One region of the Pseudomonas sp. NPDC087690 genome, then DNA from elsewhere that is predicted to be linked to it. Evidence: predicted binding sites of a transcription regulator. Region 1 holds the regulator's gene; the other holds the start of a gene.
What was found. Region 1 encodes sigma-54, which starts transcription at its own class of promoters, with help from an activator protein. Its sites were predicted from a motif close to ANTGGCATNNANNTTGCTNT; they were not measured.
Positions count from the first base shown of each region.

Region 2: the regulator sigma-54 is predicted to act here: its motif matches at 6,148-6,167, upstream of glnK (P-II family nitrogen regulator).

Region 1 is NZ_JBIUVX010000005.1:15,263-22,479, forward strand. It holds gene ACIPIZ_RS09365 (hypothetical protein) at 1-322, shown strand, start outside; gene ACIPIZ_RS09370 (superoxide dismutase) at 324-935, shown strand; gene ACIPIZ_RS09375 (ZIP family metal transporter) at 966-1,859, shown strand; gene ACIPIZ_RS09380 (HPr family phosphocarrier protein) at 1,954-2,229, opposite strand; gene rapZ (RNase adapter RapZ) at 2,245-3,102, opposite strand; gene ptsN (PTS IIA-like nitrogen regulatory protein PtsN) at 3,105-3,569, opposite strand; gene hpf (ribosome hibernation-promoting factor, HPF/YfiA family) at 3,582-3,890, opposite strand; gene ACIPIZ_RS09400 (RNA polymerase factor sigma-54) at 3,964-5,457, opposite strand; gene lptB (LPS export ABC transporter ATP-binding protein) at 5,735-6,460, opposite strand; gene lptA (lipopolysaccharide transport periplasmic protein LptA) at 6,460-7,005, opposite strand; gene lptC (LPS export ABC transporter periplasmic protein LptC) at 6,992-7,217, opposite strand, start outside.
Region 2 is NZ_JBIUVX010000011.1:85,008-92,224, forward strand. It holds gene dapF (diaminopimelate epimerase) at 1-622, shown strand, start outside; gene ACIPIZ_RS14330 (DUF484 family protein) at 636-1,361, shown strand; gene xerC (tyrosine recombinase XerC) at 1,364-2,263, shown strand; gene ACIPIZ_RS14340 (HAD family hydrolase) at 2,260-2,970, shown strand; gene sutA (transcriptional regulator SutA) at 3,161-3,487, opposite strand; gene ACIPIZ_RS14350 (secondary thiamine-phosphate synthase enzyme YjbQ) at 3,590-4,015, opposite strand; gene ACIPIZ_RS14355 (ammonium transporter) at 4,232-5,569, opposite strand; gene glnK (P-II family nitrogen regulator) at 5,608-5,946, opposite strand; gene ACIPIZ_RS14365 (accessory factor UbiK family protein) at 6,360-6,620, shown strand.

The DNA.
Region 1 (7,217 bases):
CTGGGCGGACGCCGACGAAGCGGTGGCGGCTTGCGTCATCTCCCATCACAACCTGGCGGATCTGCACTTGCGCCTGAACCAGCCGGAGGAGAGCGCCGAATACCTTTGCGCTATCCATCAACGGCTGTTGCAGACCATGCAGGACGAACGCCAGCGTCTGGCATTGCGCGAAGCGGCGCTGCGCCAGAGCAGCAAGACCTACGTCGAGCTGCTGAATTTCATCAGCGAGCACGGCGAATACCCGCGTACCCAGCGCCTGCTGCACCCGGATACCGGCAATGCGCGCCGCGCGCCTGCCCCTCATCACCATGGAGTCCACTGAAATGGCTTTTACCCTGCCTGCCTTGCCTTACGCCTACGACGCACTGGAACCGCACATTGATGCGCAGACCATGGAGATTCACTACACCAAGCATCACCAGACCTACATCAACAACCTCAACGCGGCGGTTGAAGGCACCGAATACGCCGAGTGGCCGGTGGAGAAACTGGTCGCCAGCGTTCAGCAATTGCCGGAAAAACTCCGCGCAGCGGTAATCAACCAGGGCGGTGGACACGCCAACCACTCGTTGTTCTGGGAAGTGATGGTGCCCAACGGTGGCGGCAAACCGGATGGCGCACTGGCCAAGGCCATCGATGAGCATCTGGGTGGCCTCGACAGCTTCAAGGAAGCCTTCACCAAAGCCGCACTGACCCGATTCGGCAGCGGCTGGGCCTGGCTCAGCGTGACCCCCGAGAAGGCGTTGATCGTGGAAAGCAGCGGTAACCAGGACAGCCCGTTGATGAACGGCAACACGCCGATTCTCGGTCTCGACGTCTGGGAGCACGCCTATTACCTGCGTTATCAGAACCGTCGCCCGGAATACATCAACGCGTTCTACAACGTGATCAATTGGCCTGAAGTGGCTGCGCGCTATCAGGCCGCACTGGTTTAAGTCTTCTATAAAAACAATCCAAGGCTGACTATGGGCACTGAAACACTGGCGATCGGAAGTGGGCGTATGTTTCGTTACGCAGTGGGATCGCTATTGCTGTTGGCGGGTATGACCTTGCTGGTCGCCCACGGGCTGCAATGGCTGAATCTCGAACCGAGGCTGTCACGGGCGTTGCAGGGTGGTGCGATCTGTGCCCTTGGCACGGCGCTGGGCGCTGTCCCGGTGTTGGTGATTCGGCGCATGCCTCAGGCACTCAGCGATACGTTGCTGGGCTTTGGCGCGGGAGTGATGCTGGCGGCGACTGCATTTTCGCTGATCGTGCCGGGCATCGCCGCCGCCGAAAGCCTTGGTCTGACACCCTGGAGCGCTAGTGGTCTGATCTGCTTCGGCATCATGCTTGGAGCCTTCGGCCTGTATCTGGTCGATCGCAAGGTGTCTGGCGCGTCTGCGGAAATGCTCGTCGGCACCGTCGAGCACCCGGTGATTCCACCGCGCATCTGGTTGTTCGTGTTCGCCATCATTGCTCATAACATCCCTGAAGGCATGGCCGTCGGCGTTTCTGCTGGCGGCGGCATGCCGGACGCCGACAGCCTGGCCATGGGCATCGCTTTGCAGGATGTGCCGGAAGGTCTGGTGATTGCGCTGGTATTGGCCGGGGCCGGGATGTCGCGGGTCAAGGCGTTCCTGATCGGCGCGGCGTCAGGTCTGGTCGAGCCAGTGTTTGCACTGTTGTGTGCGTGGCTGGTCAGCCTGGCGCAGGTGTTGTTGCCATTAGGGCTGGCATTGGCGGCGGGGGCAATGTTGCTGGTGGTGACCCATGAAGTGATTCCCGAGTCGCGACGCAATGGTCATGACAAACTGGCGAGTCTTGGCTTGTTGATCGGGTTCTGTCTGATGATGGTGATGGATACCGCGTTGGGTTGAAGTCGATCAAAAGATCGCAGTCTGCGGCAGCTCCTACAGGGAATGCATTCCTGCGTAGGAGCTACCGCAGGCTGCGAACTCTTTTTTCTGGCGGTCAGCCACCTTCATCGAAGTAGTTGTTGATCAACGCCACCAGCGCATCGAGCGCTTCCTGTTCCTGATGCCCTTCAGTGCTCAAATAAATTTTGGTGCCCTTGCCAGCCGCCAGCATCATCATCGCCATGATGCTTTTGCCGTCGACCGTCGTCTCCGGCGTGCGGCCTACTCTGATCGTGCAATCCGGATACTGACCCGCCACGCCAACGAACTTGGCCGACGCGCGGGCATGCAGGCCCAGTTTGTTGATGATTTCGATTTCCAGAGCAGGCATCGCGGTGTGAATCCTTTAAGTGAGGTCGCGGTGGCGAACCTGGACGTTCTTCAGGGTTTTCTGCAGGGCCTGACCCAGACGTTCGGTCAGGTAGACGGAGCGGTGATGCCCGCCGGTGCAGCCAATGGCAATGGTGACGTAGGCACGGTTGCTCGCGGCAAAGCGCGGTAGCCACTTGTGCAGGTAGGTAAAGATGTCCTGGAACATTTCTTCGACCTCCGGCTGCGCCGCCAGATACTCGGCCACTGGTGCATCAAGACCGGATTGCTCGCGCAGTTCCGGCTTCCAGTACGGGTTAGGCAGGCAGCGCACGTCAAACACCAGGTCGGCATCGACCGGCATGCCGCGCTTGAAACCGAATGATTCGACCAGAAAGGCGGTGCCCGGCTCCGGTTGATTCAGCAAGCGCAGCTTGAGGGTGTCGCGCAACTGATAAAGGTTCAGATTGGTGGTATTGATTTTCAGGTCGGCGAGATCGGCAATCGGGCCGAGCAGAGCGGTTTCGTCGTGGATCGCTTCGGCCAGTGAGCGATTGGCATTGCTCAAGGGGTGGCGGCGGCGAGTCTCGGAAAAACGCTTGAGCAGGGTTTCCTCGTCGGCATCCAGATACAGGACATCGCACTGAATATGCTTGCTTCGGGCATCTTCAAGCAGTTCGGGAAAACGCGACAGATGACTAGGCAGGTTACGCGCATCGATCGACACCGCCACCAGCGGTTGCGCCAGTTCGGTGTGGATCAGGGCGCGCTCTGCCAATTCTGGCAGCAATCCCGCCGGCAGGTTGTCGATGCAGTAGTAACCGTTGTCCTCGAGAACATCCAGTGCGGTGCTTTTACCCGAGCCGGAACGGCCACTGACGATGATCAAACGCATGATTACTGCCCGCTTTGCTCGTCCAGGACAACCTGATACAAGGCTTCGTTTGTCTGGGCGCTGCGCAGTCTGTCGCGCACTTCCTTGCGATCCAGCATGCTGGCGATCTGACGGAGCAACTCCAGGTGCGCATCGGTCGCAGCTTCGGGCACCAGCAATACGAACAGCAGGTCAACCGGAGCGCCATCGATGGCGTCGAAATCGATAGGGGCTTCAAGGTGCATCAGCGCACTGACCGGCGCTTCACAGCCCTTGAGGCGACAGTGTGGAATGGCGATGCCGTTGCCAAAACCGGTAGAACCGAGTTTTTCACGGGCAATCAACGCCTCGAAGACATCTTGCATCGCCAGATCCGGCACTTCGCGATGGATCAGGTTGGCAATCTGTTCGAGGGCTTTTTTCTTGCTGCCGCCCGGCGCGTTCACTTGGGAACGGCCGGGGGTCAGGATGGTTTCAAGTCGGATCATGGGTTAGGGATGTTAACGACCGGTCGCGCCCTGAAGGAGGCTCTGGGTCTTTTCCTTATGCTTTTTGAGTTGGCGATCCAGCTTGTCGGTCAGTGAGTCGATCGCAGCATACATGTCGGTATCTTCTGCGTTGGCGACCACTTCGCTGCCGGGTATATGCAAGGTGGCTTCGATTTTCTGCTTCAGCTTTTCGACGCACATCGTGACTTGCACGTTGGTGATCTTGTCGAAATGGCGCTCCAGTCGTTGGAGTTTTTCCTCGATGTAGGAACGCAGAGGTTGGGTCACTTCCAGTTGGTGTCCACTGATGTTGACTTGCATACAGCTTCTCCTTCGTTGCCAGTGCATAAAGCGGCAGGCGGGATAGCCTGCCACTGGAACGCTGTAACGTGGCTTACATCAACCGCTTGCGTTCGCTCGACGGCGCGATCCCGAGAGATTCGCGGTACTTGGCGACGGTGCGGCGAGCCACCTGAATGCCTTGTGCCTCCAGTAAACCAGCGATCTTGCTGTCACTCAACGGCTTTTTCTGATTTTCCGCTGCAACCAGTTTTTTGATGATCGCGCGGATCGCCGTGGACGAGCATTCGCCGCCCTCGGAGGTGCTGACGTGGCTGGAGAAAAAGTATTTCAGTTCATAAATACCGCGCGGGGTATGCATGAATTTCTGTGTGGTCACCCGGGAAATCGTCGACTCGTGCATGCCGACCGCTTCGGCGATGTCATGCAGGACCAGCGGTTTCATGGCTTCGTCGCCGTACTCGAGAAAACCGCGCTGATGCTCGACGATCTGGGTGGCAACTTTCATCAGGGTTTCGTTGCGGCTCTGCAGGCTCTTGATGAACCAGCGGGCTTCCTGCAACTGATTGCGCATGAAAGTGTTGTCGGCACTGGTGTCGGCGCGGCGCACGAAACCGGCGTACTGCGCGTTGACCCGCAGGCGCGGCACCGACTCCTGATTCAACTCGACCAGCCAGCGTTCGTTGTCCTTGCGCACGATGACGTCGGGGACGACGTATTCGGCTTCGCTGGACTCGATCTGCGAGCCAGGGCGTGGATTGAGGCTCTGGACCAGTTCGATGACCTGACGCAGTTCATCTTCCTTGAGCTTCATGCGGCGCATCAGCTGGCTGTAGTCGCGGCTGCCGAGCAGGTCGATGTAGTCGCTGACCAGGCGTTTGGCTTCTGCCAGCCACGGGGTCTTGGCAGACAACTGGCGCAATTGCAGCAGCAGGCATTCGCCGAGGTTGCGTGCACCGATACCGGCCGGTTCAAACTGCTGGATGCGGTGCAGGACGGCTTCGATCTCGTCCAGTTCAATGTCCAGTTCCGGGTCGAAAGCTTCGAGAATTTCTTCGAGGGTTTCGTCCAGGTAGCCCTGATTATTGATGCAATCGATCAGGGTCACAGCGATCAGTCGATCGGTGTCGGACATGGGGGCCAGGTTCAATTGCCACAGCAGATGGCTTTGCAGGCTTTCGCCGGCGGAGGTGCGGGTGGTGAAGTCCCATTCGTCGTCATCGCTGCTGGGCAGGCTGCTGGCGCTGGTCTGGTAGACGTCTTCCCAGGCCGTGTCGACCGGAAGCTCATTGGGAATGCGTTCGTTCCATTCGCCGTCCTCGAGGTTATCTACCGTCGGGGCCGTTTCCTGATAGGAGGGTTCCTGGATTTCGGTGTTGGGCTTCTGCTCGACGTTGTCGGCCATCGGATCGGAATTGTCGAAGTCGTCGCCTTCTTCCTGGCGTTCGAGCATCGGATTGGATTCCAGAGCCTCCTGGATTTCCTGTTGCAGATCCAGGGTCGACAATTGGAGCAGACGGATGGCCTGTTGCAGCTGCGGTGTCATCGTCAGCTGCTGGCCCATTCTCAAGACTAGCGATGGTTTCATGGCAGGGGCTTAACACCTTATTCGCCGGCGCTATGCGCCATCCACTACAGGGCGCCGGAGCGCCAAACTTAAGCAAATTATATGCCTGAAACTGAAGTGTTTGCCTAGAGCGCTGTAACAATAAAAAGATAGAAAACTTTATTGACGCATCACTCAAGCGAGCGCTGAAGACCTTAGAGGCGAGGTGCTTGCCTGGAGCGCTGTAACAATCAAAGCGTATAAAAAGGCTGCTTCATCGATACAGCGCCCTCGCAGCTCACCGGGGGCACCAGCATGCTTACAGACGGAACTCGTGACCCAGGTAGACTTCCTTGACCAGATCGTTGGCCAGGATGGTTTCTGCGTCACCTTCGGCGATCAGCTGACCGTCGTTGACGATGTAAGCGGTTTCGCAGATATCCAGCGTCTCACGCACGTTGTGGTCGGTGATCAACACACCGATACCCTTGGCCTTGAGATGGTGGATGATCTGCTTGATGTCGCCGACCGAAATCGGGTCGACACCGGCGAACGGTTCGTCGAGCAGGATGAATTTCGGTGCAGTCGCCAGTGCACGGGCGATTTCCACCCGGCGGCGCTCACCACCGGACAGGCTCATGCCGAGGTTGTCGCGGATGTGGCTGATGTGGAATTCCTGCAGCAGGCTTTCCAGCTCCTTGCGACGACCGGCCTTGTCGAGTTCCTGACGGGTCTCGAGGATGGCCATGATGTTGTCGGCCACCGACAGTTTGCGGAAGATCGACGCTTCTTGCGGCAGATAGCCGATACCGGCCTTGGCACGACCGTGCATTGGCTGGTGGCTGACGTCCAGGTCATCGATCAGCACGCGGCCCTGATCTGCCTGCACCAGGCCGACGATCATGTAGAAGCACGTGGTCTTGCCGGCGCCGTTGGGGCCAAGCAGGCCGACGATCTGGCCGCTGTCGATCGACAGGCTGACGTCACGCACGACCTGGCGGCTTTTGTAGGCCTTGGCCAGGTGCTGAGCTTTCAGAGTTGCCATTACTGGGTTTTCTCGTCGGTTTTCTTCTTCGGCTGGATCACCATGTCGATACGCGGACGCGCTTCGGTGACCTTGCTACCGGTAGCGCGACCGGCGCTGGCCAGTTTCTTCACGGTGTCGTAGACGATTTTCTCGCCCTGAGTCGTGTTGTTGTCCTTGTCGACAACCTTGGCCTTGTCGATCAGCACGACGCGGTTTTGCGCGGCGTGATACTGGATCGTCACGCCCCAGCCTTGAACAGGCTTGGTATCGCCAGCGGTCTGCAGTTGTTCGAAGTAGGCGAGGTTGCCGACCGAAGTCACCACGTCGATATCACCGGTCGGGGTGCGCGTGATGGTCACGGTATTGCCGGTAACCTTCATCGAGCCCTGGGTGATGATCACGTCACCTTTATAGGTGGCAACGCCATTCTTGTCGTCCAGTTGGGCATCGTCGGCCTGAATGCGGATTGGCTGCTCTTGATCGTTCGGCAGAGCCCAGGCGCTCACGCTTCCCAGTGCTGCGCCCAGACTGAGCAAAATAGGGAGGGTTTTAACGAGCCTCATACTGTCCTCTTACGTTCGATAGCAGGTGTATCCTGCTTTCCTTCAGGTACGCTTTCATTCCAACGCCAGTTGATACACCGCCAGCGCCGTCGATTCTAACGGGTTGCTCGGTCTGCGCATATTGCTGCTGCGGGAACACTGTCATGCGGGTGGAAGTGATCAGCGTGTCGCGCTTCTTTTCATCGGTGCGTTTGACGCGTACGGAGTCGATC
Region 2 (7,217 bases), on a different contig from region 1:
GGAAGTTGAGCAGTGCGGCAACGGCGCGCGCTGCTTTGCGCGCTTCGTGCTCGACAAGCGTCTGACCGCGAAACGGCAGATCCGCGTCGAGACCAAGGGCGGCATCATCGAACTGGACGTGCGTAACGACGGCCAGATCGGCGTGAACATGGGCGCCCCGCGTCTGGTGCCCGCGGATATTCCGTTCGACGCGCCAGCGCAAGCCATCAGCTATCAGCTGGAAGTCGACGGCACCACGGTCGAACTGGCCGCCGTGTCGATGGGCAACCCTCACGCAGTGCTGCGCGTGCAGGACATCAACAGCGCACCGGTGCATGAACTGGGGCCGAAAATCGAACACCATCCGCGCTTCCCGGCGCGAGTGAATGTCGGTTTTCTCCAGGTCATCGACCGCAACCGCGCGCAACTGCGCGTCTGGGAACGTGGCGCCGGGGAAACCCAGGCCTGCGGCACCGGCGCGTGTGCAGCGGCTGTCGCTGCGATCAGCCAGGGGTGGATGGATTCGCCACTATTGATCGACCTGCCCGGCGGGCGTCTGTCCATTGAATGGGCAGGCCCTGGCCAACCGGTGCTGATGACCGGTCCGGCAGTGCGTGTATACGAAGGACAAGTACGTCTTTGAGTGAGCAGAAACCATGACCGATAAGCCTCAGGTACCCGCCCGACAGTCCGACGAATCAGCGTCCGAGAGCCTGGAGGCGGCAGCGGTTGCCGCATACCTCGAGGCGCATCCGGACTTCTTCGTCGAGCACGAAGAACTGCTGCCTGCACTGCGCATTCCGCACCAGCGTGGCGATACCGTTTCGCTGGTCGAGCGGCAGATGACCATCCTGCGTGACCGCAACATCGAGATGCGTCATCGCCTCTCGCAGTTGATGGACGTCGCCCGCGACAACGATCGCCTGTTCGACAAGACCCGTCGCCTCATTCTTTCCTTGATGGATGCCAGCAGCCTCGAAGACGTGGTGATCAGCGTCGAAGACAGTCTGCGCCAGGACTTTCAGGTGCCTTTTGTCAGCCTGATCCTGCTCGGTGACAACCCGGCGCCGGTCGGTCGTTGGGTGACCCACGCCGACGCCCAAGTCGCTATCGGCGGCCTGCTCACCGAAGGCAAAAGCGTCAGCGGCACCCTGCGCGAGCACGAGCTGGATTTCCTCTTCGGCGAAGAACAGCGCAAGCAGATCGGTTCCACTGCCGTCGTTGCGGTCAGCCATCAGGGCATCCATGGCATTCTGGCAATCGCCAGCCGTGATCCGCAGCACTACAAGAGTTCGGTCGGCACGCTGTTCTTGAGCTACATCGCCGAAGTCATGGGCCGCGTGCTGCCACGGGTCAACAGCTCCCTGCGCTCGGTACGCTGAACATGGAACGACAACTGGACGCTTACTGCGAACATCTGCGCAGTGAGCGGCAGGTGTCGCCGCACACACTGTCGGCCTACCGCCGCGACCTCGATAAAGTCCTCGGCTGGTGCGTAAAACAGAACATCGGCAGTTGGGCGGCACTGGATATCCAGCGCCTGCGCAGCCTGATCGCCCGTTTGCATGCGCAGGGCCAGTCTTCGCGCAGTCTCGCCCGATTGCTTTCGGCGGTGCGCGGGCTCTATCACTATCTGAATCGCGAAGGACTTTGCGACCATGATCCGGCGACCGGTCTGGCGCCGCCGAAAGGCGAGCGCCGCCTGCCGAAAACCCTCGATACCGACCGTGCGCTGCAGTTGCTTGAAGGTGCGGTCGAAGATGATTTTCTCGCACGGCGCGATCAGGCGATTCTGGAATTGTTCTACTCCTCCGGTCTGCGCCTCTCCGAACTGACCGGGCTTAATCTTGATCAACTTGATCTGGCCGATGGCATGGTTCAAGTACTCGGCAAAGGCAGCAAGACCCGACTGCTACCGGTGGGCAAAAAGGCCCGCGAAGCGCTCGAACAATGGCTGCCATTGCGGGCCATGACCAATCCGGCGGACGACGCTGTATTCGTCAGCCAGCAAGGTCGACGCCTCGGTCCACGAGCGATTCAGGTGCGGGTCAAACTGGCCGGTGAGCGTGAACTGGGGCAAAACCTGCACCCGCACATGCTGCGGCACTCCTTCGCCAGCCACTTGCTGGAGTCTTCGCAGGACCTGCGCGCTGTGCAGGAATTGCTTGGCCACTCTGACATCAAGACCACGCAGATCTACACCCACCTGGACTTCCAGCACCTGGCGGCGGTCTACGACAGCGCCCATCCACGGGCCAAACGCATGAAAGGCGACGATTCATGAGTATCCAGTTGATCACCTTCGACCTCGACGACACCCTCTGGGACACCGCGCCAGTGATCGTCAGCGCCGAAGCGGTATTGCGCGAATGGCTGAGCGAACATGCGCCGAATCTTGGCGCGGTGCCGGTGGAGCATTTGTGGGCGATTCGTGAGCAAGTGCTGGCCAATGAGCCGGGGCTGAAACATCGGATCAGCGCTCTACGTCGGCGGGTGTTGTTTCATGCGATGGAAGACGCTGGGTACGCCCATGACGAAGCCACCGACCTGGCAGACAAGGGTTTTGAAGTGTTTCTGCATGCCCGGCATCAGATCGAAGTGTTCCCTGAAGTGGAGCCGGTGCTGGAAATTCTCGCCAATGATTACGCGCTTGGCGTAGTCACCAATGGCAATGCCGATGTGCGGCGATTGGGCCTGGCGGATTACTTCAAGTTTGCGCTGTGTGCGGAAGATATCGGCATCGCCAAGCCGGATGCGCGGTTGTTCCACGAGGCCTTGCAGCGCGGGGGCGCTACAGCCGAAACCGCTGTGCATATCGGCGATCATCCGGGTGATGACATTGCCGGGGCGCAGCAGGCGGGGTTGCGGGCGATCTGGTTTAACCCGGCGGGCAAGGTCTGGGAAGCGGAGCGCTTGCCGGATGCTGAAATCCGTAGCCTGACTGACTTGCCAGCCGTACTCGCGCGCTGGAATGCCCAGCACTGCCCCTAAATTCACCTCATCCCCTGTGGGAGCTGGCTTGCCAGCGATGAGGCCAGCACATTCAACATCAATGTTGTCTGACAGGCCGCCATCGCTGGCAAGCCAGCTCCCACAGGGTCTGCCTCGTCTTCAAATGTTTATCCAGGCATGAAAAAGCCCGCAGCGACGGCGGGCTTTTTCAGCAAGCAAGCGGCACGCCTCAGATAGGGCGGCTACCGTACTTGTTGTCCGGCTTCTTCGGAGGATCGGCGACCACATTGGCCTCCACTTCCTGAACCTTGCCGCCGCGAGACAGGAACTCTTCCATGGCCTTGGCCAGGGCGTCGCGCTCCTTGTTCTTGGCTTCAATGCTCGGCAACTCGTCTACCGACACCGCAGCCTTGGCTTTGCCTTTGGCAGCCGGGGCCGGCGTATCGTCGCCGCCATCGTCATCGGCAACGTCTTCCGCTGCCGCTTCCAGGCCTTCCTCGGCCTCGTCTTCGTCGCCTACTTCGAGGTCGTCGTTTTCCAGATCATCGTCGCTCATGTTCTACCTCATGACTTGCGAAAAGCAGATTAGTTATAGACCAGCTTTGGCAACTGTCGAAAGTCGCCGTTAAAAAATCAGTAACCATTGATGACCAACGGTTTACGCCCCATCACCGTGCAAGGTGGCGAGGACTTTTCGAGCACCGCCATGATCACGGTGCTCGCCCAGATAAACGCCTTGCCAGGTCCCCAGTGCCAGACGGCCTGCCGAAACCGGCAGACTGACCTGGCAACCAAGCACGCTGGCCTTGAAGTGCGCCGGGAGGTCGTCCAGGCCTTCGTCGTTATGCTCATAGCCGTCTGTTCCTTGTGGGATCAGACGATTGAAAAATCGTTCGAAGTCGCGACGGACCGCCGGATCGGCGTTCTCGTTGATGGTCAACGACGCCGAGGTATGCTGCAGCCACAAATGCAACAGACCGACCCGGCACTCCCTGAGTTCAGGCAGCCCCGCGAGTAACTCGTCCGTTACCAGATGAAAGCCCCGGGGCCGTGCCCGCAGGGTTATCAGAGTCTGTTGCCACATACAGTTCTCCGCACGTTCGGGGCGCATTCTAGCGCGCTCTGGGAAAAAACAAAGGCCCTAATATTCGCTCAATGATGTAAGCCATTGGCCGGTGAAAAACCGCCGTCGTAAACACGACTAAAGGCGTACGAAAAATCCTTTCAGCTTCTCTCTCAATGACAAATTCCAGACAAAAAAATGCCCGGCGAACCGGGCAAGTTTTTTTGATGCGCGTACTTACAGGTTGTAGCCGCGTTCGTTGTGTTGTGCCAGATCGAGACCGACCGACTCTTCTTCCTCGGTCACACGCAGACCCATCACGGCGTCCAGGACTTTGAGGATGATGAAGGTGACGATCGCGGTGTAGATCACCGTGAAGCCCACGCCTTTGACCTGAATCCACACTTGCGCACCGATATCGGTAACGGTGCCGAAGCCACCCAGAGCGGGAGCTGCAAACACACCGGTCAGAATCGCACCGAGGATACCGCCGATACCGTGCACGCCGAACGCGTCCAGGGAATCGTCATAACCGAGTTTGCGTTTCAGGGTGGTGGCGCAGAAGAAGCACACCACACCTGCGGCCAGACCGATCACCAGTGCGCCCATCGGGCCCACGGTGCCGGCAGCCGGAGTGATCGCGACCAGACCGGCAACCACACCCGAGGCGATACCCAGTGCGCTTGGCTTGCCGTGGGTGACCCACTCGGCAAACATCCAGCCCAGCGCGGCCGCAGCGGTAGCGATTTGAGTGACCAGCATCGCCATGCCGGCGGTGCCGTTGGCCGCCGCAGCGGAACCGGCGTTGAAGCCGAACCAGCCGACCCACAGCATCGCTGCGCCCATCAGGGTGTAACCGAGATTGTGCGGAGCCATCGGGGTGGTCGGGAAGCCTTTACGCTTGCCCAACACCAGGCAGGCAATCAGGCCGGCCACACCGGCGTTGATGTGCACCACGGTGCCGCCCGCGAAGTCGAGTACGCCCCAGTCCCACATCAGGCCGCCGTTGCCGGACCAGACCATGTGCGCGATCGGTGCATAAACCAGGGTGAACCAGATAGCCATGAAGATCAGCATCGCGGAGAACTTCATCCGCTCGGCGAACGCACCGACGATCAGCGCCGGGGTGATGATCGCGAAGGTCATCTGGAAGGTGATGAACACCGCCTCAGGGAACAACGCCGCAGGACCGGTCAGGCTCGAAGGCGTGACACCGGCGAGGAACGCCTTGCCCATGCCGCCGAAGAACGAGTTGAAATTGACAACGCCCTGCTCCATGCCGGTGGTGTCGAACGCAATGCTGTAGCCATAAATGACCCACAGGATGCTGATCAGACCGGTAATGGCGAAGCACTGCATCATCACGGAAAGAATGTTTTTCGAGCGAACCATGCCGCCGTAGAACAGCGCCAGGCCGGGGATGGTCATGAACAGCACGAGTGCCGTCGAGGTGAGCATCCAGGCCGTGTCGCCGGAATTGAGGACCGGGGCCGCCACTTCGTCTGCCGCCATAGCAAGGCTTGGCATTACGATAGACAACAGGGCTCCTAGCCCTGCGAATTTACGCAGAGTCATATTGTTTTCTCCTGGGGCGTTGGGGTTTGTGGCGGCGTTTAAATCGCGTCGGTATCGGTTTCGCCGGTACGGATGCGAATCGCCTGTTCCAGATTGACCACGAAGATCTTGCCGTCACCGATCTTGCCGGTGTTGGCCGCTTTGGTTATCGCCTCGATAACCCGATCCAGATCCTTGTCGTCGATGGCCACGTCGATTTTCACCTTGGGCAGAAAATCGACCACATATTCCGCGCCGCGATACAGATCGGTGTGACCCTTCTGCCGGCCGAAGACTTTGACTTCAGTAACGGTAATGCCCTGCACGCCGATTTCGGACAGCGACTCGCGCACGTCGTCCAACTTGAACGGCTTGATGATGGCAGTGACTAGCTTCATGAAACTCTCTCCCGAATTGGTGGACTTGCCCCAGGAAAACAAACCCGACTCAAGTCTAAGCGCAGTGCCTGGCTTTGTAACGCATCGTCGGCCGTACCTGCCCGACTGACGCCAGCTAACCGCTGCCGACGAAACTCCCCGCTTCGTCTGCCGCACTGCATTCGTCACAGCGACTGCATCAGTGCATGGGTCGAAGGTGACTAAGCAGAAACCTTGCCATCTCGCCAAAATCCCCTGATTTCAAGCCCTTGGCCGCTGCTGCAAGCCATCCCGTGCGAAAGGCCCAGCGGATACGCACAACAACGGTGCGTCGCCGTCCGTCCGCCTGCGCGAAAAGCGTGCATCCCTGACCACGGGATTGACTATAGACACTGCGTGATACACTGCCGGCCATTGTTTCCAGGACATCCACCATGCTCGCGCCCAAAGACTTCCTCGACGCCCTGAGCGGCACCGCCTCCCGCCTGTTCAACGGCGACACCCCGCTGCCGAAAGCCGAAATCGAAAGCCAGTTCAAGATGCTGCTGCAAAGCGCCTTCAGCAAACTCGACCTGGTCAGCCGTGAAGAGTTTGATAGCCAGATGGTTGTGTTGGCGCGCACTCGGGCACGGCTGGAGAGCCTTGAGGCGAAGGTTGCCGAGCTGGAAGCGAAGCTGACGCCGCCAGCCGAATAACCCCGCAATTCCCTGTGGGAGCTAGCCTGCTAGCGATTGAAGGTCGGCACGACCTTCCCGTTCTTGGCAAACATTCGAAGTATGTATGTCGAAAGGCCAATAAAACCGCTCCTGCCGAGGCAGGAGCGGTTTCCGTCAGATCAATCCTTACAACGAATTATTCCAACGGTCTCGCAGAATCTCGTACAGGCGAAAAGCCCATAACGCGATACTGACGAGGCGCCACATATGTTTAAGAAACTTAGACATACTTTGGCCCTCCTTGCGTGGGGCCAAACCTCCGATGCACTTTCCGGCGTACGAACACCTTCGGGACTACACACGAGTGTGTCCGCCAAGGCGGCCGGGTGTGGGCTCCCCAAGATCAGCACCGGCACGGGTCTCAAACCGTGTCGAGGAACATGAAATTTTTTCGCTCCCGGCCACACTTTGCGAACACTCGATGAGTGGGCATCGTCACGGCGAATGGTATTCGCTGTCCGGCCGTGGCATTTAAACAAGCTGTATCAAGTCGTTATCATGTGCCGGCAAACCGATGTCGGTCCTCGAATCTTTTAATCGATTGATTGGCTGAAATTTCAATGATGCTTGCGCCAC